2 regions of the Bacillus cereus group sp. RP37 genome follow, and region 2 is predicted to be linked to the other one. Evidence: riboswitches for the same ligand, from Rfam matches in the RefSeq annotation. Region 2 holds a riboswitch; the other holds the start of a gene.

Region 1 (10,181 bases), 2.6 Mb from region 2:
TTTGTAACTCTGTTTCCCAATTATAGTCGAAATCCGATTGTTGCGCTTGTCTTTTTTTATAATCTGTTTTTGTAATACTACAATAGTCACAGCAATTTTTTAACTCGTTCTCTTTTCTATAACCGAACTGTTGCAGCAAATATTCACGTCTACATCCTTTCACTTGTATCCATGATTTCATGTTTTCTAGCTCACTATATTTATTACGCAGCCTTATTTCTACTTCAGCTATTAATCTGTTCATAATTTCATCTGACAAGCTCTCTAATTTTAATTTTCGCTGTTGTATGATTCCAAGCTGTTCGAGATGATAGCGGATGAAACGCCAATATTGTTCATTAAATCTTGCTGCATTATAACAAATTTCTTCTACCTCTTCTATTGGTAATTCTTTCGTTTGAAACATTCTTTCTTGTAGTAAAGAAAATAAAAATTTTATTTGCGACTGACGTGGCAATTCATCTTCAATTATTGAAATTGGCAAATCGTGATCTAACGGACTACATAGTAAGATAGCTATACTCGGTTCACCATCTCTTCCAGCCCTTCCAATTTCTTGTAAATAAGAAGCTATATTAGTCGGATAATGGAAATGAATAATATATCTCGTATTCGACTTATTTACTCCCATACCAAAAGCACTTGTGCATATTACAAGCTGCAACTGGTCATTCATAAATTGCTGTTGAATTAACATACGCTCTTCATGTTCCATACCGCCATGATAAAAAGCGACACCTGTCACGCCTTTTCCTCTTAAATATTCCGTTAAACGTTCTGTCCACGCTCTGCTTGAACAATATACAATCCCTGGCCCTTGTAAATACATCACCTGGTCCAAAAGCGCTTCTTTCTTCTCTTCTATCGTCTCCACAAATTGTACTTCCATTGCAATATTTGGACGATCAATAGAGTATACATGCTGCGCAACATTCTTTAAACTCAAACTCTCTGCTATATCTCGAAGTACATCTTTCGTCGCTGTTGCTGTTAATGCTAGCACCGCAGGAGACCCGATATTCTCAATGACTACATTTAGTTTTTTATAGTCTGGTCTAAAATCATAACCCCATTGCGAAATACAATGAGCCTCATCCACAACAAATAATGAAATATGAACTTTCTTCAATTCTCTTATTAACAATTCCGACTGCAACATCTCTGGTGAAACAAAAATAAATTTATATGAAGCTAATTTTTTCATCGCTTCTCTTTTTTCATATACTGTCCGAAAACTATTAAATGCTATCACTCGGTTTTTCACAACATACTTTAATTGTGTAACCTGATCTTCCATCAAAGATAATAATGGTGATACAACAAGCACGGTTCCTTCTTGCATTAGCCCTGGAAGTTGATAGCACATAGACTTCCCTCTTCCAGTCGGAAGCATCGCTATAACATCTTTTCCTTCCAATAAATCTGTAATTACCCCTTTTTGACCTGGACGAAATTCAGAATATCCAAACCACCTATATAAATATTCCTCAAGTTTCATTTATACCCTCCATCCGTGCCAATACAAGACGGACCTCAAAATAGGAGATATCTTCTCCAACCGCTTGTTTCAACTCACGCAACTTACGTGTTTGTAATGCATCAATTACTTTTGTTACTTTATCTATTTTGTCTTTTTCCATAAACATCTCGATAGAAAAATCTTTCTCTCGCAATGCAATTTCAACAAAATGATCTTCTATCGTTGCAACCTTTAAATTTCTAATTGTCGCTATTTCATCTAAAGAGCGCCCTTGTCTCCAAAAATTATATGTTTTTTTCGTTGATAAACTAAATAGTTCAGCTCTCTCATTTGGATAAGAGATAATCTCAGCTAATAGCGGAAATTCATTTTCTTTATCACGAACTTCTTGTATAAGGAAGTGAATTGTACCCCAAAATAAAAAGTACACCCTGAATATATCTTGTTTCGTAATTTCCGCTAATTGCTGCAATGTATAACCGATACGTTTATATCCTGTTAATCGATATGTTACAATCGTCGCTTCTATCGCATTACCTTTTCCTAGAAGATTATGTATTTCTCCCCATAATCTTTTTGCCAATTCACTTCGCCTATACGGTATACCTGTTAAAAAGCGTTTTACCCACACCATTATTTCTGTATCTTGTTGAATAGGAATAAACTTCGTATTATTCTGTTGTAAATTAGATATAGTTTGAATAATTAATGATAATCTTTTCCAAAATGTTTCACCTAATTCACCATAGTGCAAACCATGTAAATGCGCTGGAAAAGCATACACTTCCTCCCATGTATGTAACTGCATTTTACCTTTAGATGTTAACAAATATGTATTTTCATGTATTTCTTGAATCAAATCTGCTTGCAACAACTTTGCAACTTCACGATCATATTCAGTTCTATTTAACGATTTATATATTCCAAACAAAAAAGAAATTCGGAACATATTTCCATCTTGTAACGTTTGCGAAGAACGTTTTCCCTTTAATAAATAATAAATAGAAGAAACGGTCCTTTCACCATTCAATTGTTTTAAACAATACAATAAAGTATATTGTAGTTGCATTACCGCTTCCACCTTTCAATCTAACTTAATTGCTTTTTTGTATGATTACAACGTCTACCGTTACTGATTAAACTTATCATATCGGCAATATATACTTGTATATATTCTATTGTACCAAACGAAATAACATTTACGTATTTTGAAAATCTTATGACATAATTCAAAAATTAGTTGACACTCTAATTGATAAGCATTATCATTATAATTTTATGTTGAAAAGTTTTAAAAACCGTTTTACAATAAGATTATAATTTTTATGGCGAGCTTTTCACATACATATTATCAGGAGGGAAAAAAGATGGCAAAATATACAATCGTTGATAAAGATACTTGTATCGCATGTGGTGCTTGCGGCGCTGCTGCACCAGACATTTATGATTATGATGATGAAGGTATTGCATTTGTAACGTTAGACGATAACCAAGGTATCGTTGAAATTCCAGATGTATTAGTTGAAGATATGATGGATGCATTCGAAGGTTGTCCAACTGACTCAATTAAAGTTGCTGACGAATCATTCGACGGCGATGCTTTAAAATTCGAATAGTCTTTTATTAACTTCAAAAAATACCCCTCATTAATTAGAGGGGTATTTTTTGTTTTTTTATTTTCATTCTCCTTAATAAAAAACCATTAGTAGTTCCATACTACTAATGGTTTTATTTTACCCCGCTATTTGCCAGGCCGTAAGACCCCCACCTCAAAATTCAACGAAAACAAAGAAGTTAGGTGAGGGTCGGGCTGCCCGTAAAGGCCCGATTGGTGAGGAATGATAATCAGCGGGAGAGGAACAAAACCCCCACTGATTAAAGTTTCACTTTATATTTTATGCATTTTTCATTTTTGCAAACACCCATACTTTCAGGCGTGAGAATAACGCTACAAATACAATTGTCACAACAATTCCTTTAATCAAATTAAATGGTAAGATTGCCGTTACAACCGTTGTTCTTATAGCCTCGCTAGACATAGCTGGTGAATTTAAAAACCAAGTGTAAGCTGGGAATATAATGATGTAATTTAATACACTCATAATGAGCGCCATTGTAATTGTCCCTAGCATTAATCCTGTCGTTAAGCTCTTAACAGTACGATACTTCCTAAATAAGAAAGCTGCCGGTCCAATAAATAAACATCCTGCAATAAAGTTAGCAATTTCTCCAACTGGCACTCCCGTTAAACTCCCTTGAATCCCGTAATGTAAAATATTCTTTATCGCCTCTACAATTATCCCTGCAACTGGCCCGAAAATAATCGCAGCAATTAGAGCTGGTACATCACTAAAATCAATTTTTAAAAATGGCGGAAGCCCTGGGAACGGGAAATCCAACATCATCAGTAAATATGCAATACTACTTAGCATTGCTACACTCACCATCTGCACTACACTGTTTTTTTGTTTCATCTTTCTCTCTCCTTTTCCATCGATCATCTCATGGAAAGTGGAAAGGTTCTGCTATGCCTACTTTTTCATAGAACGAAAAAACCCTTTGTGTTTTACACAAAGGGAGAATTTAAGGCACATCAAACAGACGTTCAAATTCATATCTTTTTTGAACGCTTGAACCTCCATCTTCTCCCATCCAGACTGTACTGTCGGCTTTGGAATCACACCAAATCCTGCCTTAACGGCTCGCGGGCTTAGAACAAAATCACATATAGTTCATCACCGCCGGTCGGGATTTTCACCCTGCCCCGAAGATAGACCGATATTCTATTTTCCACTTCATTATACAACAACACGATTGTATTGTGAACAAAAAAAGTGTAACTTATTAAAAATAAGTTATTAATTTTATATAATCAAAAACCAATCACTATATTTTACAATACACCCCAGTTTTTTTACAATTCGGCATTTCTCCTATGAATCCCCTAGTCATATATAATTAAAAGTGATAAGATGTTGAATTGTTAAGATAAGAACATTTTCTGGATTATGGAGGAAATGTCATGAAGAAAGAAAAGAGACACTCTATTCGAGAAACAATGAAAAAAAACTTAAGAAAAGAATACTTTTATTTAAAAAAAGAATTACTTTTCTACTGTCCAATTGATTTAGGCACATTCTCAAGAGAGACATACTATGCTGCTTTCGACGAAGATGGCATCAGTATTTATCAGTATGATAAAAAAACAGAGAGTAAATTAAAATTGTGTGAGCGTCATCCGTGGAAGAATTGGAATAAAGTGAAGGTGGATCATTATTTAACAACTTCTCAATTTATTTTTCAAGGTGAGCGGAACTGGATATTATCCCTTTTTCAAAAAGGAAAAGAAGCTCAAAAGATAATCGAAGAGCATACATCTTTACAAACTGAAGTTGTTTCCCGCTCTTTCTTAAAAAAACTTCCAGGTTTCCGTTCTAATGCACCGTTGAATAAATACATCGGCAGCATTTGCTACACTGCACTTATTGCATTTTTATTAAAATGGATGATTCCATTTCAAGCACCACAAATCGCCTTGTACTCCATTTCAATCGGCTGTATGCTTCTTGGTTTACTTTGTTTGACAATCGGTTTAATTGAACCGACTATTGTACTGTTTCGAACAAACGAAAAAACAAGAACAAAAGTATTTTACTTATATAGCTACTTAGCTATTTCTGGATTTATATGTGTCTTTATTTTTTGGTAAAAAAGAGCTAGTTAAACTAGCTCTTTTTTTCACTTTACGTATAATTGTTGATTTTGATAAATCAGCTCTTGCTGCAAGCCGTTTTTTTCTTTAATTTCCTTAACTGTCATACTAAATTTCCGGGCAATACTAACTAAAGTGTCCCCTTTTTGCACGACATATAACGATGAGGAAACGACTTCATTTCTTTGTTCATTTAAAACAAGCAATGGATTCATTGCATTCTTTTTCGCCATCGTCCATCTACCTTGATGAACTTCTAAATGTAAGTGTGCACCTCGCGATTCTCCCGTATTTCCTACTTCTCCAATTATTTTTCCTTTTGAAATATTATCCCCTTGAACTACATATCTCTTATTTAAATGTGCATACACAGCCTCATATTCTCCATGTTTAATAAATACAACGTTTCCATAACTACTTGAATAATAAGACTTTGTTACCTTCCCCTCTTGAATAGCTGCCACAGGCGCGCCGATCGGTGCCGCTATATCTATACCGTAGTGTTTTCCATGCCTTGTCCCAAAATAATCACTTATCTGCCCTTCAACAGGCCATGTCCATCGATTTCCATCTGCGTACACATGTAATTGAGATAAAAACAGTACTGTCAATAACATGACGCCACATTTTAACACTTTCATATATATCCTCCGTTTTCTAATTAACACCATACCTTCTCTATTTTGGTATATTACAGAAAAAAGTATACAAAAAAAGAAAGTGAATCACTCCACTTCCTTTTCTTTTTTATCACGAAAAACGATTGCACTGCGATTATACTCCACATCTTTTACTTGTAATCGAGCGTTTATTACTCTAGCTACTGCAAACAAATAATCAGATAATCTATTTACATACTTTAGAACAACTTCATTTATTTCCCCTTCTTTTTGTAAAGACACGATACATCGTTCTGCCCGCCTTACAACTGTACGTGCAATATGAATAGCTGCTGCCGACTCACTTCCACCTGGTAAAATAAAGCGCTCTAACGGCGGTGCTTCTTCTATATACGAATCAATCCTTCTTTCTAAGCTTTCGACCATTTCGATCTTTACTTTATAAGAAATTTTCCCCTCTACTATCGCCAAGTCTCCCCCGCAATCAAATAGTTCGTGTTGAATATTTTCAAGTTCATTGTAAATATCTCCAAAAGACCCGCCTTGTAGCTTCGTCATCGCATATCCAATATGAGAATTCGCCTCATCTATCGTGCCATATGCTTCAACTCGGATATCATCTTTATCCACTCTGCCGCCTATTACACTTGTTATCCCTTTATCTCCTGTTTTTGTGTATAATTTCATCGCTTCACGACACCCCTCTTATTATTCTTCATTCGACTACGATAGAAAAAAAGTTCTACTATTATTTATTTACAAAAAAATAAAAAACAGTAGAACTTTATGTATTATCAACTTTAAAAACATATATCTAAATTATACGATTTGGTAAATATACAGAGAATGTAGTTCCCTCTCCAACAACACTTGAAACAGCAATTTTGCCATCATGGCCTTGCACAATATTTTTTGCAATCGCAAGTCCGAGTCCTGTTCCACCTTTTTTTCCACGTGTCCTTGCTTTATCAGCTTTGTAGAAACGATCAAATAAAAATGGAATATCTTCTTCTGGAATGCCGGCACCCGAATCTTGCACTTCAAAAATAAGCCCATTATTTTTCGTATCAATTACAAGCGTTACATGTCCGCCTGCATTCGTATGACGAATTGCGTTATCAATTAAATTCGTCAATACTTGTTCCATACGATCTGCATCAAACGGGTATTGCTCAATTGGATTTTGGAAATCAACCGTTAATGCGACTTCTTTATCCTTTGCAATTCCTTGGAATTTACGACCTATTTTTTCAACGAAAGGATGAATATCAACTTCACCTATATGTAACTCTACATTACCGCTTTCCATACGTGCTAAATCTAATAATTCATTTACAAGTTTACCTAGACGAACGGATTCATCATAAATGATTTGAACAAACTCATTAATTTCTTCTTTCGTTTGCACAATATCATCTAAAATCGCTTCACTATACCCTTGAAGCATTACCATCGGTGTACGAAGTTCATGTGATACATTCGCAATAAAGTCTTGACGCATCTTCTCAAGACGACGTTCTTCCGTCATATCACGCAATACAGCTACAGCTCCACGAATTTTCGTTTGGTTGTAAAGCGGCGTCATAAGAACTACATAGTTACCTTTTTGTAAATTAATTTCAACCACTTGTTGTTGTTCGCTTTCTACAACGAGATGGAATAGCTCAACAAGTTCAGAAGGTAGTTTTTTACTCAACTCTACTTCCTTTTCTTCTTGCCAAACTTGTAAGAAATGTTCAGCCGGCGGATTGATTACAACGACTTCACCTTCTTGATTTAATGTAATAACCCCATCTGCCATACTACTTAAAATACTAGCTAACTGTTCTTTTTCTTGCTGCAGGGCATTCATATTAAACTTCAACTGTTTCCCCATTTGATTTAAGGCCGTTGCAAGCTCGCCAATCTCGTCCTGAGATACCATAGGAGCCTTCGCATCAAACTTCCCACGCGCCACCTCAAAAGCAACCTCACGCATTTTACGGAGTGGTGCTGTAATTCGAGTAGACAAGAAGAATGCAAAGAAAGTTGTTAATATAATCGCAATCCCTGCTGATAAGAAAATGAAATCCGTAGTTCTCTCCATACCTTGTATCGGCACTTGTAAAGATTCATATACAAACACTGCACTTTGATTTTTTGACTGTACTGGTTTTCCGACAATCATAATATCATTTTCAGTGTTTTTATTCTTTCTACTATTAGAGGCTTTTCTAATGTTATTCTTAATTTCTTTTTTGTCTGTAAAAACAGCCGCTAATTCTTTATCTTCTTTCAAATCATTCATTGTAAGAGTGACTAACCCTTCTTGTTTCGGCGAAGAAGATATTTCTTTACCATCTTCTACGATAATGATCCTTGAAAGTGGATCAGAGAATTTGTACGCGATATTCTCAATCGTTTTTACATCGGCACCTTCTTCAATTAACTCTGAAACACTTGTTGCAACTTTTTGAAGCCTTGCTTCACTCATATCAACATAATATGTTCTAAAAAACTGTGAAAGTAAAATCGCAACAAATCCAAGCACAAACGAAACGAGAAGTAATATGGTCATCCATAACTTCCCTACTACACTTCTCCAAAGCATCAGTCGTTCACAACCTCAAACTTGTAACCTACGCCCCAAACGGTAACAATCATCTTCGCAGCATCTGGTGATTTTTTGCTTAACTTCTCACGCAAACGCTTTACATGCGTATCCACTGTACGTAAATCTCCGAAGAATTCATATTGCCATACTTCTTTTAACAATTGCTCACGATCAAATACTTTATCAGGCGCTTTCGCTAAGAATAATAGTAATTCGTACTCTTTCGGTGTTAAGTTCACTTCATTACCATCTGCTGTAACACGGTGTGCATCATTATCAATTGTTAAATGAGGGAACACAGTAACATCTTTTGTCGTTGTATCTTGTGTAAAGAATGTTGTTGGTACAGCACGACGTAATACCGCTTTCACACGAAGCACTACTTCACGCGGGCTAAATGGTTTCACAATATAATCATCCGTTCCTACCTCAAACCCTTGTACTCTATTTACTTCTTCACCTTTTGCTGTCAGCATAATAATTGGTGTTGCTTTCTTCTCACGAACCCCTTTACATACTTCGATACCGTCTTTACCAGGCATCATAAGATCCAATAGGATTAGATCATAATCATTTTGTAACGCCATTTCTAAAGCTGTATCACCATTATCCGCTTCTTCAATTGTGTATTGTTCTCTTTCTAAATACATTTTCAATAAACGGCGGATACGATCCTCATCATCTACAATTAAAATTCTTGATTCATTTTCCATTTTTACCCGCTGTGTATTTTTACCACAACGGTTCACACCTACCCTTCTATACTATTATGTTGCGCTATTCTCGTTTATTTAAGCACTTCTCTAAATGTTTCACTTTCCACATTATGCTTCACAAGAATAATAAATTTTGTTCAATTTTTTTCCAAAACTATGTATTTTTTTTGAACAGTATATAATGTCCTCGACATCATTTTACAAAATCAACTGCTACTTTGTCATGTTTTTCTCAAAAAAGAAGAAAAGTTGACAAAAATAAAATAGGAAAGTGACATTCACTCTCCTATTTTATTTCTCTATGCGTATGAATGTAAACCCGCGATAATTAAGTTTACTACAATAAAATTAAACATAATGATTGCAAAACCAATTACCGCTAACCATGCTGACTTCTCTCCGTGCCACCCTTTTGATAAGCGTAAATGTAATACCGCCGCATAAAAGAGCCAAGTAATAAGCGCCCAAACCTCTTTTGGATCCCAGCCCCAAAAACGTGTCCACGCTATTTGAGCCCAGATCATCGCAAAAATTAGTGCACCTAATGTGAACACTGGGAATCCAATTGCAATAGACCGATATCCAATTTCATCTAACAAATCACTATTCGTATTTTTCACTAACGGCTGAAGCGCCGCTGATACTCGTTTACGTAAAGTAAGCCTTAATACGATATAAAGTAACGTTCCGACTAACACAGACCAAATTACAGTATTTAATTTTTTCGCATTTACAATCGCTGGAACTTCAACTGGCGGCTCTAATTTATTTTCTGTCAATAACTTTCCTTCATGCGGTCCAACTAAAGCCGGAAGATTGTACTTCATCTCCATTTGTTGCTCATTCTTATCAATCCATTGAAACTTCGCTTCATATTTCATACTAGAAAATACCGTTGTTACTCCAATAAACCCAACTGTACAAACAAGTGTAAACACGACCGTTTCTAACCAAAATGTACGTTTAGTTCTCGTTGATTGGTCTACATTTTTCAATAAATACATAACACCCGTAATAAAACTAATTGCTAAGATTGCTTGTCCTGCTGCTGCAGTCGTCA
Region 2 (10,181 bases):
AGAACAATTATCAAACTTATTTCCGAAAGCACATATTACAGCTATTGATTTTGCTCAAAGTATGATTGCGGTTGCGGAAACTAGACGAAATGTGAAAAATGTAACATTTTACTGCGAGGATATTGAAAGATTACGACTAGAAGAAACATATGATGTCATTATTTCGAATGCCACATTTCAATGGCTAAATGATTTAAAACAAGTGATAAGAAATTTATTTCATCATTTGGCTATAGATGGGATATTACTTTTTTCAACGTTTGGGCATGAAACATTTCAAGAATTGCATGCTTCGTTCCAGCGGGCGAAAGAAGAAAAAAATATACAAAATGAAACATCAATTGGGCAACGTTTTTATTCGAAAGGTCAGTTGCGCCATATATGTGAGATAGAAACAGGGGATGTGCATGTTTCTGAAACATGTTACATAGAGAGATTTACAGAAGTTAGGGAGTTTCTGCACTCTATTCGAAAAGTAGGAGCGACCAATAGTAATGAAGAATCATATTGCCAAAGTCCCTCACTCTTTCGTGCGATGCTTCGCATATATGAAAGAGACTTCACGGAAAATGAAGGGATAATGGCGACGTATCACGCTTTATTTATGCATATAACAAAAGAGGGGAAGAGATGAAATGAAACAAGTACAAACAAAAAGGGATTGGAAAAAAATTGCATACGACGTAGTAGAAGAGAAAATGATTACGAAAGAGGATGCAATAGCGATATTAGAAGCTGATGATACAGAAGTTTTAGAAATTATGAATGCAGCTTACATCATTCGCCATCATCACTTTGGTAAGAAAGTAAAATTAAATATGATTATTAATACGAAATCTGGATTATGTCCTGAAGATTGCGGATATTGTTCACAGTCTATTATTTCAGAGGCACCGATTGATAAATATGCATGGCTAACGCAGGAAAAGATTGTAGAAGGAGCACACGAAGCAATTCGCCGTAAAGCGGGTACATATTGTATTGTAGCATCTGGCCGTCGTCCGACAGATAAAGAGGTGAATCACGTAATTGGAGCAGTTAAGGAGATTCGTGAAACGACAGATTTGAAGATTTGTTGTTGTTTAGGTTTCTTAAACGAAGATCAAGCCAGACGTTTAGCAGACGCGGGAGTGCATCGTTATAACCACAATTTAAATACACATGCAAATAATTACGAAAGCATTTGCTCCACTCATACGTATGACGATCGTGTTGATACAGTTCAAAAAGCGAAACAAGCGGGCATTTCACCATGCTCTGGGGCGATTTTTGGAATGGGAGAGACAATAGAAGAGCGTGCTGAAATTGCATTTGAATTACAACGTATAGATGCAGATTCAATTCCATGTAATTTCCTTGTTGCTGTAAAGGGTACGCCGCTTGAAGGACAAAAAGAGTTAACACCAGTAGAATGTTTAAAAGTGCTGGCGATGATGCGTTTTGTAAACCCAACGAAAGAAATTCGCATTTCAGGAGGACGTGAAATCAATTTACGTTCTGTACAGCCAATCGGTTTATTTGCAGCAAACTCTATTTTTGTTGGAGATTACTTAACGACAGCTGGACAAGAACCGACTGCAGACTGGGGTATGATTGAGGATTTAGGGTTTGAGATTGAAGAATGTGCATTATAAGATAGATAAAAAAGCAAACTTGTAAAAGAGTTTGCTTTTTTTGTAAATAAAATGTAATAAATAGTTGTGAACGTTTGATACTATTGGTTTTTGAGCGGAAAAAGAGTTTTGGTGGACGAATTTTCCAAGCCCCAATTGTACATAGTAAATATGTAATTTATATTGGGTTGGAGGATTTTACATGCACAAATATATATTAGCGATTATGACTTGTCTAATTTTACTAAAAGCAATAAGTGCTGATCCAGTTAAGGCCACCGAAAATCCTGAGCAAAAAGAGATGCAACAACGAATTGAACAACATTTTCGAACGAAAGCTGAACATTTTGGATTGAAAACAGAAGGGAAAGATTTAAAGGAAGTACGAAAAGAAATTACTATTATAGAAGAAGCGAAAAAAAGAGAGAATGTATGGAGAACAGCACAAACGCTTCGTATACAAACAGAAGGAAAAACAATGGATGAATTAATAAAAGATGTACGGAAAAAAGTAAAAAAATAAAAAAGAGGCCGCAGCCTCTTTTTATTTTTTTATGCCCATTGTTTTGATAAGTGAGCCATTTCAATCGCAGCAACTGCGGATTCATAGCCTTTATTACCAGCTTTCGTGCCCGCGCGTTCAATCGCTTGTTCAATTGTTTCTGTCGTTAATACACCGAAAATAACTGGTATGTCTGTTTGAAGTGATAAAGATGCAACACCTTTTGCTACTTCGTTACAAACGTAATCGTAATGTGTTGTAGCACCGCGAATTACAGTACCTAACGTAATAACAGCATCATACTTCCCGCTATTAGCCATTTTTTTAGCGATTAAAGGAATTTCAAATGCGCCAGGAACCCAAGCAACATCGATATCAGTTTCTTCTACACCGTGACGCTTTAATCCGTCTAAAGCGCCGCCAAGTAACTTACTTGTAATAAATTCATTAAAACGTCCAACAACAACCCCAACTTTTAATCCTGTACCAACTAAATGACCTTCGAATACCATAATAAATCTCTCCCTTAATTATAAGTTTAGTAAATGTCCTAATTTGTTTACTTTCGTTTGTAAATACGTTTTATTCTCTTCTTTTGTTGGCATTTGCAATGGTACACGCTCGATTACTTCTAAATCGTAACCTTGTAAGCCAGCAATTTTTCGCGGGTTATTCGTTAATAATCGTAAATGTTGTAAACCTAAATCTTTTAAAATTTGAGCGCCAATACCGTAATCACGCAAATCAGCTGGGAATCCAAGCTTTTCATTTGCTTCTACAGTATCGAAGCCTTCTTCTTGTAACTTATAAGCGCGAAGCTTATTAAGAAGCCCAATACCTCGTCCTTCTTGTCTCATATAAAGAAGAACGCCTTTGCCTTCACGCTCAATTTGAGCCAGTGCAGCATGGAGTTGTGGTCCGCAATCACAGCGGCACGAGCCAAATACATCTCCTGTTAAACATTCTGAATGAACGCGTACAAGTACAGGCTCTCCTGTTGAAATATCACCTTTTACGAGTGCGATATGCTCTTTCGAATCCAATGAATTAGAATAGCCAATTGCATGGAAAGTACCGAAATCTGTAGGTAATGTAATTTCCACTTCTCGCGTCACTAATGTTTCATGGTGGCGGCGATAAGCAATTAAATCTTCTATTGTAATCATTTTTATATCAAATTGTTTTGCGCACTGTATTAAATCAGGTACGCGTGCCATCGTACCGTCCTCATTAATAATTTCGCAAATAACTCCAGCTGGTTCTGCTCCGCAAAGCTGTGCTAAATCGACAGCAGCTTCTGTATGACCAGCACGGCGCAGGACACCGCCTTCTTTCGCAATTAATGGAAAGATATGTCCAGGACGATTGAAATCAGCACCTTTTGATGCAGGATTTAATAATTCTTGTATCGTAGTTGCACGTTCGTGGGCACTAATCCCTGTTGTTGTAGAAACATGATCAATACTCACTGTAAATGCAGTATGATGCGAATCTGTATTATGAGCTACCATTGGTTCTAATTGTAGACGTTCTGCGTACCCTTCCGTAATCGGTACACAAACGAGACCACGTCCATGTGTAATCATAAAGTTAATTGTTTCTGGCGTAATATACTCTGCTAAAGCGATAAAATCGCCTTCATTTTCACGGTTTTCATCATCACATACAATAACGACTTTTCCTTGTTTTAAATCTTCTAGAGCTTCTTCAATACGATGAAACATCATGCTTCCCCCTTATAGAAATCCGTTTTCTTGTAAAAAGCTTTCGCTCATTGAACCTGTTCGTTTTACAGGTTTAGAAATAAAGCGTTCGATGTATTTACCAATCATGTCACACTCAATGTTTACGATGTCACCGGCATTCTTTTCTCCGATAACAGATTCACTTACTGTGTGCGGGATGAGTGAAATTGTAATGGAAGATTCGTCTATATCAAATATTGTTAAACTCGTTCCATCAACAGCGACGGACCCTTTATGCAAACAATAGCGTAGCAATTCATCAGAAATAGCTATTTTGTAATAGAGGGCATTATAATGTTGTTTTTTGTTTAATATCGTTCCGATGCCATCGATATGTCCTGAAACGAAATGTCCACCGAATCGTCCGTTTGCAGCCATTGCTCGCTCTAAATTTACTTTACAGTGCGGTTTAAGCATGCGAAGGGATGTTGATTGCATCGTTTCGGGCATTGCATCCACTGTGAATGAAGTTGTTGTGAAACTCGTTACAGTTAAGCAAATACCGTTAACCGCGATACTGTCACCTAAGTGAACATCTGATAAAATTTTATTTGCATGGATCGTTAACTTCATCGATTCTCCGCTTTGTTGCATGTTTGCAATCGTTCCTAATTCTTCTACAATTCCTGTAAACATTCCGTCACCTCACTTCGGGCATTCGCAACGATTTTTATATCATCGCCAATTTGTTTCATCTCTTGAATTTCCAAGGAAAGTGCATCTTGTAATTTTGAAAAACCATTTCCGCCAAATAAAGTAGGAGCGTCTTGCCCGCCAATTAATTTTGGGCTTATATAAGTCACAATTTCATTGAAATACTTTGTTTGTAAGAAACTCGTATGAACTGTTTGACCACCTTCGACGAAAAGAGAAAGGATTTGTTTTTCGCCAAGTAAGTGTAAGAGATCTTGGATTTCAATTTGCTTCGTTTTCATTTGGAAAATAGCTATATTTTCAGATTCATAAGAAGCTATTTTCTCTTTATTTACATCCTTACCGACAATAATCCATGTCGGTGCTAAACCATCTGTTATGACATGAGAAGATGGTGGCGTTCGTAAATGGTTATCTAAAATAACGCGAATAGGATGTTTCCCCCCATTTGGAATTCTTGTCGTTAAATGTGGATTATCAGCGATAACCGTATTCACTCCAACGAGAATCGCATCATGTGTATGGCGATATTGGTGAACATCAGCTCGTGCTTCTTCCCCTGTAATCCACTTACTTTCACCAGTTACAGTTGCTGTTTTTCCATCTAAGCTCATCGCTGTTTTTATTGTTACAAATGGGCGTTTCGTTTTCATGTAGTGAAAAAAGTAACGATTTAATAAAACTGCTTCTGCTTCAAGAACACCGGTAGTTACTTCGATACCAGCTTCTTCTAATCTCCTTTTTCCATTACCAGAAACGAGAGGATTGCAATCAAGAGTAGCAATTACAACCCGTTTGACTCCTTTTTTGATGAGCAATTCACAGCAAGGTGGTGTTTTTCCAAAATGGCTACAAGGTTCAAGAGTTACATAAACGGTAGCTCCTTTTGCCTTCTCACCAGCCATATGAAGGGCGTGAACTTCTGCGTGTCCTTCACCAGCACGTAAATGGGCGCCCATACCGACGATGTTTCCATCTTTTATAACAACAGCACCAACCATAGGATTTGGGCTTGTTTGCCCAGATGTCCCTTCTGCTAACTGCAAGGCAATCCTCATATATTCTTGATCTGTCATTCTCTTCACCTCTCCTAAAAAAATCAAAAAACCCCAAGGATTTAATATCCTTGGGGTTTGGGAGACGTGATTTCTAGAAATATAGTTTGAATACGAAAGCATAGGAAAGAAACCTAACGATAATTGATATTTCTGCATAAGGAAAAAGCCTAGCAAAATATCGAATTTTTCAAACGCTAGTTGTCTCTTTTTATTTCAGTATAAAAAAATGAGTATAGAAAACTAAACATATATAAAGAATCAAAATGAACCTTTAAAAATATGCATACTGAAATAAAAGTGTATTCACTATATAAAAAACTAGAAACATATCCTTCTCCCATCCAGACTATACTGTCGGCCCTAGAGTTTCACTAGATCCACCGTTTTCAAGTTGAAAACGGGTCACGGACTTAGAAGTTTGCACTTCATCACCGCCGGTTGGGAATTTCACCCGACCCCGAAGGATGTTGTTTGCTCAAATTATAGCACAAAAAAAATAAAAGGCTAGAAAAAAATATTCGAATGTGAAGAATTGTGTGAAAATATATGTAGGCTGGAATGGAGACAAAAGTATTAGAAATGTTGTAAGGAGAAGGGATATAACGGAGTTACTAAAAAGAAAAAACATGCACAAAAAAATGTGCATGTCACATGTTAAATTATTCTGCCTCTGGTGCTCTAACAACAGACTCGAATTTACCTTTATGCGAAGCATCGCAATAAGGCATATTTTTTGATAAACCACAACGGCATAAAGAAAATGCCGGTTTTGCTGGGAATACATTCCCTTGTGAATCGACTAATTCCACGTCCCCTGTAACGCGAAAAGAGCCATTATCATTTACTTTAATTTGTACTTTTGCCAACGTTATCCCTCCTTCCCAAACGCTTAATTCCATCATATAATCAAGAGAAGTGCTTGACAATATAAAGTGAAACTTTAATCAATGGGGGAGGTATCCCCCGCTGATTATTAGTTGAACCAATCGGGCTTTTAGGGGCAGTTAATCTCCCACCTAACTTCTTTGTTTCAGCCGAATTTTGAGGTGGGAGTTTTACTGCCCGCAAATAGCGGGGCAAAAAGAGCACTTTGTTTGAAAGAGAAGACAGTGTTATAATGTTTTTTATAACTGACTAGAGTAAGGTGACGAGAGATGGATAAACAATTACATACATTACGAAACATTGCAAATGAGCGCACGTGGGCATCATTTTTGAATGATAATCATCCATATAGTTTGTTACATTGGTCCATTGCAGGTGTAGGGCAAGAGGCAAAGGATGTTTGGTTACTTCAAGATGAAGTAACATTTCAAACGACAGAATTTCCAACACTGGATGAAGCAGTGCAATGGATTTCTGAAAACATGGAACAAGTTACAGACGTTTTAGCGCAATAAAAAAAACAGGCTTATGCAAGCCTGTTTTTTGTTTCTTTTACATATGATTTTAAAAATTGATCAACGGCTGCTTCATACTCTTCTTTATTTTCGTTATAAGAGCAAGCGTGTGCGCCGCGTTCTGCAATATAAAGTTGTTTATTGTTTTCTTTTGCTTCATATAGTGCTTTCGTCATATCAGCTAAAATATAATCATCATCTTTACTATGAATAAAGAGGACGGGATTTTGAATGTTTTTTATACAATCGATTGGTGAAACTTCACGAATCGTATAACCGTCACGTACTTTTAAAAAAGCATTTGCTAAAGGTAATAAAGGCCATTTAGGTAAATGGAATTCAACCTTTAAACGGTGTTGTAACTGCCCGTAGAAATCAGAAAAAGGACAATCTGCAATATAGAAATCAGCACCATCTTCTACAAGTCCTGCATATTGAAGAAGTGTTGCAGCTCCCATAGATTCACCATGAATACCGAGTGTTATATTTGTTCCAAAACGACTTTTTAGCCAGTCAACTACAGATTTTAAATCATGTTTTTCATAGTATCCATAGCTTGTTGTTTTTCCACCAGTTTTACCATGACGACGATGATCATAAATAACGACATTATATCCTCTGTTTAAAAATAACCTTGCATATTTTACAGAGTTCATTTTATTTACAGTTACGCCGTGACAAAAAATCATAAACTTATTGGAATGACCAGCAGGAATGTAATATCCGTGAAGATCATATCCAAATTGCGAAGGAATATGAATTTCTTCTTTATGAAGAGCATCAAAATCCTCTATACGAAAATGTTTTTTCGTTTCTCTTTCGAGTACTTCTTCCTCTGTTTTTTTCTTTAAGTACATCACTTTATTTGTAAAGAAAATCCCAAGGGCAGTTATTGCACCTAGTATAGTAAACAATGCTGCAAAAAAACGTTTCATACTTTACCTCATCCTCCAAATACCGTTACATGTGATACACTTACATTGTATCACAATGATAGAAAAGGGGAGAAATAGGAAATGGTGTATATACAAAAAATTACGCCGGCGATGAAAGAAACAATCCGAATATTCATGTGTGAGAACTGGGGGAGTTCATTGATGGTTTCGCGTGGTAAGGGGCATCAGTTAGAAGAATTGCCAGGATTTGTTGCGTTATTAGATGACAGAATAATCGGAATTATAACGTATGAAGTGACCGGAAATATGTGCGAAATTGTATCGTTAGATAGCTTTGAAGAAAGAAAAGGAATAGGGACGAAACTTGTGGACTGTGTATTACAAGTTGCAAAAGAGAAACATTGCAAGGAGGTATGGCTCATTACAACAAATGATAATATGAACGCTTTACGCTTTTACCAAAAACGGAACTTTATGATGACCAATTTATATGTGAATGCAGTGGAAGAGGCGCGAAAAATAAAGAAAGAAATTCCACGTATCGGATATGATAATATTCCAATTGTACATGAAATTCAGTTGGGGTATCACTTAACGAATTGATGTAACAATTTTCAGGAATATAAGTTATTAATCTTGACGAAAATTGTAATTTAGGTTACCGTAAAATTGTAATCTATTACCATATTAAGGGGTGACGATGTGGCAACTATACGTGATGTTGCAAAATTGGCAGGTGTTTCAGTCGCAACCGTTTCACGAGTTATTAATGAAAAAGGATACGTTCATGAGGACACAGTAAAACAAGTAAAGGAAGCAATTGAGGAATTACGTTATAGGCCAAATAGTGCAACAAAGCCATTGTTTAAACAAAATTCAACGATAATTGCATTACTTGTAGATAATTTATATGACCTATCAAACATCACTTTGCTACATTGTATTGAGGAAATAGCGTATAAAGAAGGATATCAAATCATTGTTTGTAATATAGAGAATAAAGATAGATACATACATATGTTGAAAGAAAATAACGTTGCAGGTGTTATTGTGACAAGATCAGTCTTTAAAAGTATAGGAGAAATTTCACTTCCGTTTGTTGTGATTGATGAAAAAAAATCCTATGCAAATCATTATGAAAGTGGACAAAGGGCGGTTTCTGTATTAAAAGAGAAAGGCTGTCACTTTCTTGCTTATTTCGATGAGGGAGAAGATAGTGAAGAAATGGAAGAGCACATATCAGGATTTTTAGACGCTGTTTGGGAGGAAGGAATCTCTTATCGAGAAGTATGTGTACAAGGGTATACGAATAAACAGTTTATTACATTATTGCAAAACAATCCGTATATAGATGGAATTGTAGCCTCAAGTGATCAGATTGCTATTGAGTTAATTCGGTCAGCGAGATTTCTAAATATACATATACCAGATAAATTGAAAATTATTGGGCCGAATGGGAGTATGGAGTGTGAATGGATAGCTCCATCACTACCGGCAATTGAAAGCTATGTCGAAGATAATGGGAAAATAGCTTTTCAACAATTAAAAGGAAAAATAAAAAAGTAAAAGGTGCGTATAAAACGCACCTTTTATAATGTAATTGCGGCAATAAAGCCGAATATAAGTAACGGTATATTATAATGCAGAAAAGTCGGTACACATGTATCCCATATATGATGGTGTTGACCATCAGCATTTAAACCTGATGTTGGTCCAAGTGTACTATCTGACGCTGGAGATCCGGCATCACCTAGCGCTCCGGCTGTACCGATAATTGCAATTGTGGCCATTGGACTAAATCCAAGCTGCATGCAAAGAGGTACAAAAATTGTTGTTAAGATAGGAATGGTTGAAAAGGATGAACCAATTCCCATCGTAACGAGAAGTCCAATAATAAGCATAAGAAATGCAGCGAGTGGTTTGTTATTTCCGATTATATGAGCACTCGTTTGCACGAGAGATTCAACATGTCCTGTTTTTCGAAGAACAGCGCCAAATCCAGCGGCAGCAATCATAACAAAACCGATAAAGGACATCATACGCATTCCGCTTGTTAATATCGCATCTGCTTCTTTAAGTGGTAGACTACCACTTACTGATAAAACGATAATCCCCGCTAAAGCACCGAAAATCATTGATTCTGTTGCTAATTGAACAGTTAATGTGGCTATGATAGATAATAATCCGAAAGTAATGCTCCGTTTTGTATAGGGAACGATTTCATTTGCAGTAGTATGAATTTGTTCTGTTTCATACGTACGAGGTTTTCGGTATGTAATGAATACCGCTACACATAATCCGATAATCATACCG

What was found. A riboswitch is a leader RNA that binds a small molecule or an ion and turns the genes downstream of it on or off. The one in region 2 is predicted to bind FMN.
Region 1: it holds a riboswitch for FMN, as region 2 does, so the genes downstream of both, QCI44_RS20685 (ECF transporter S component) here and ribD (bifunctional diaminohydroxyphosphoribosylaminopyrimidine deaminase/5-amino-6-(5-phosphoribosylamino)uracil reductase RibD) in region 2, are expected to answer to the same signal.

The regions. Positions count from the first base shown of each region.
Region 1 is NZ_JARVHP010000001.1:3,920,827-3,931,007, forward strand. It holds gene QCI44_RS20670 (RecQ family ATP-dependent DNA helicase) at 1-1,498, opposite strand, end outside; gene QCI44_RS20675 (YpbB family protein) at 1,488-2,549, opposite strand; gene QCI44_RS20680 (ferredoxin) at 2,848-3,096, shown strand; gene QCI44_RS20685 (ECF transporter S component) at 3,376-3,954, opposite strand; FMN riboswitch at 4,117-4,256, opposite strand; gene QCI44_RS20690 (hypothetical protein) at 4,503-5,189, shown strand; gene QCI44_RS20695 (peptidoglycan DD-metalloendopeptidase family protein) at 5,219-5,833, opposite strand; gene QCI44_RS20700 (cob(I)yrinic acid a,c-diamide adenosyltransferase) at 5,918-6,499, opposite strand; gene resE (sensor histidine kinase ResE) at 6,627-8,402, opposite strand; gene resD (DNA-binding response regulator ResD) at 8,402-9,118, opposite strand; gene resC (cytochrome c biogenesis protein ResC) at 9,421-10,181, opposite strand, start outside.
Region 2 is NZ_JARVHP010000001.1:1,312,284-1,322,464, forward strand. It holds gene bioC (malonyl-ACP O-methyltransferase BioC) at 1-634, shown strand, start outside; gene bioB (biotin synthase) at 636-1,634, shown strand; gene QCI44_RS07035 (hypothetical protein) at 1,816-2,136, shown strand; gene ribH (6,7-dimethyl-8-ribityllumazine synthase) at 2,166-2,627, opposite strand; gene ribBA (bifunctional 3,4-dihydroxy-2-butanone 4-phosphate synthase/GTP cyclohydrolase II) at 2,646-3,839, opposite strand; gene ribE (riboflavin synthase subunit alpha) at 3,852-4,496, opposite strand; gene ribD (bifunctional diaminohydroxyphosphoribosylaminopyrimidine deaminase/5-amino-6-(5-phosphoribosylamino)uracil reductase RibD) at 4,478-5,590, opposite strand; FMN riboswitch at 5,898-6,041, opposite strand; gene QCI44_RS07060 (CDGSH iron-sulfur domain-containing protein) at 6,232-6,438, opposite strand; gene QCI44_RS07065 (DUF2552 family protein) at 6,727-6,972, shown strand; gene QCI44_RS07070 (alpha/beta hydrolase) at 6,984-7,907, opposite strand; gene QCI44_RS07075 (GNAT family N-acetyltransferase) at 7,989-8,471, shown strand; gene QCI44_RS07080 (LacI family DNA-binding transcriptional regulator) at 8,571-9,434, shown strand; gene QCI44_RS07085 (Na+/H+ antiporter family protein) at 9,458-10,181, opposite strand, start outside.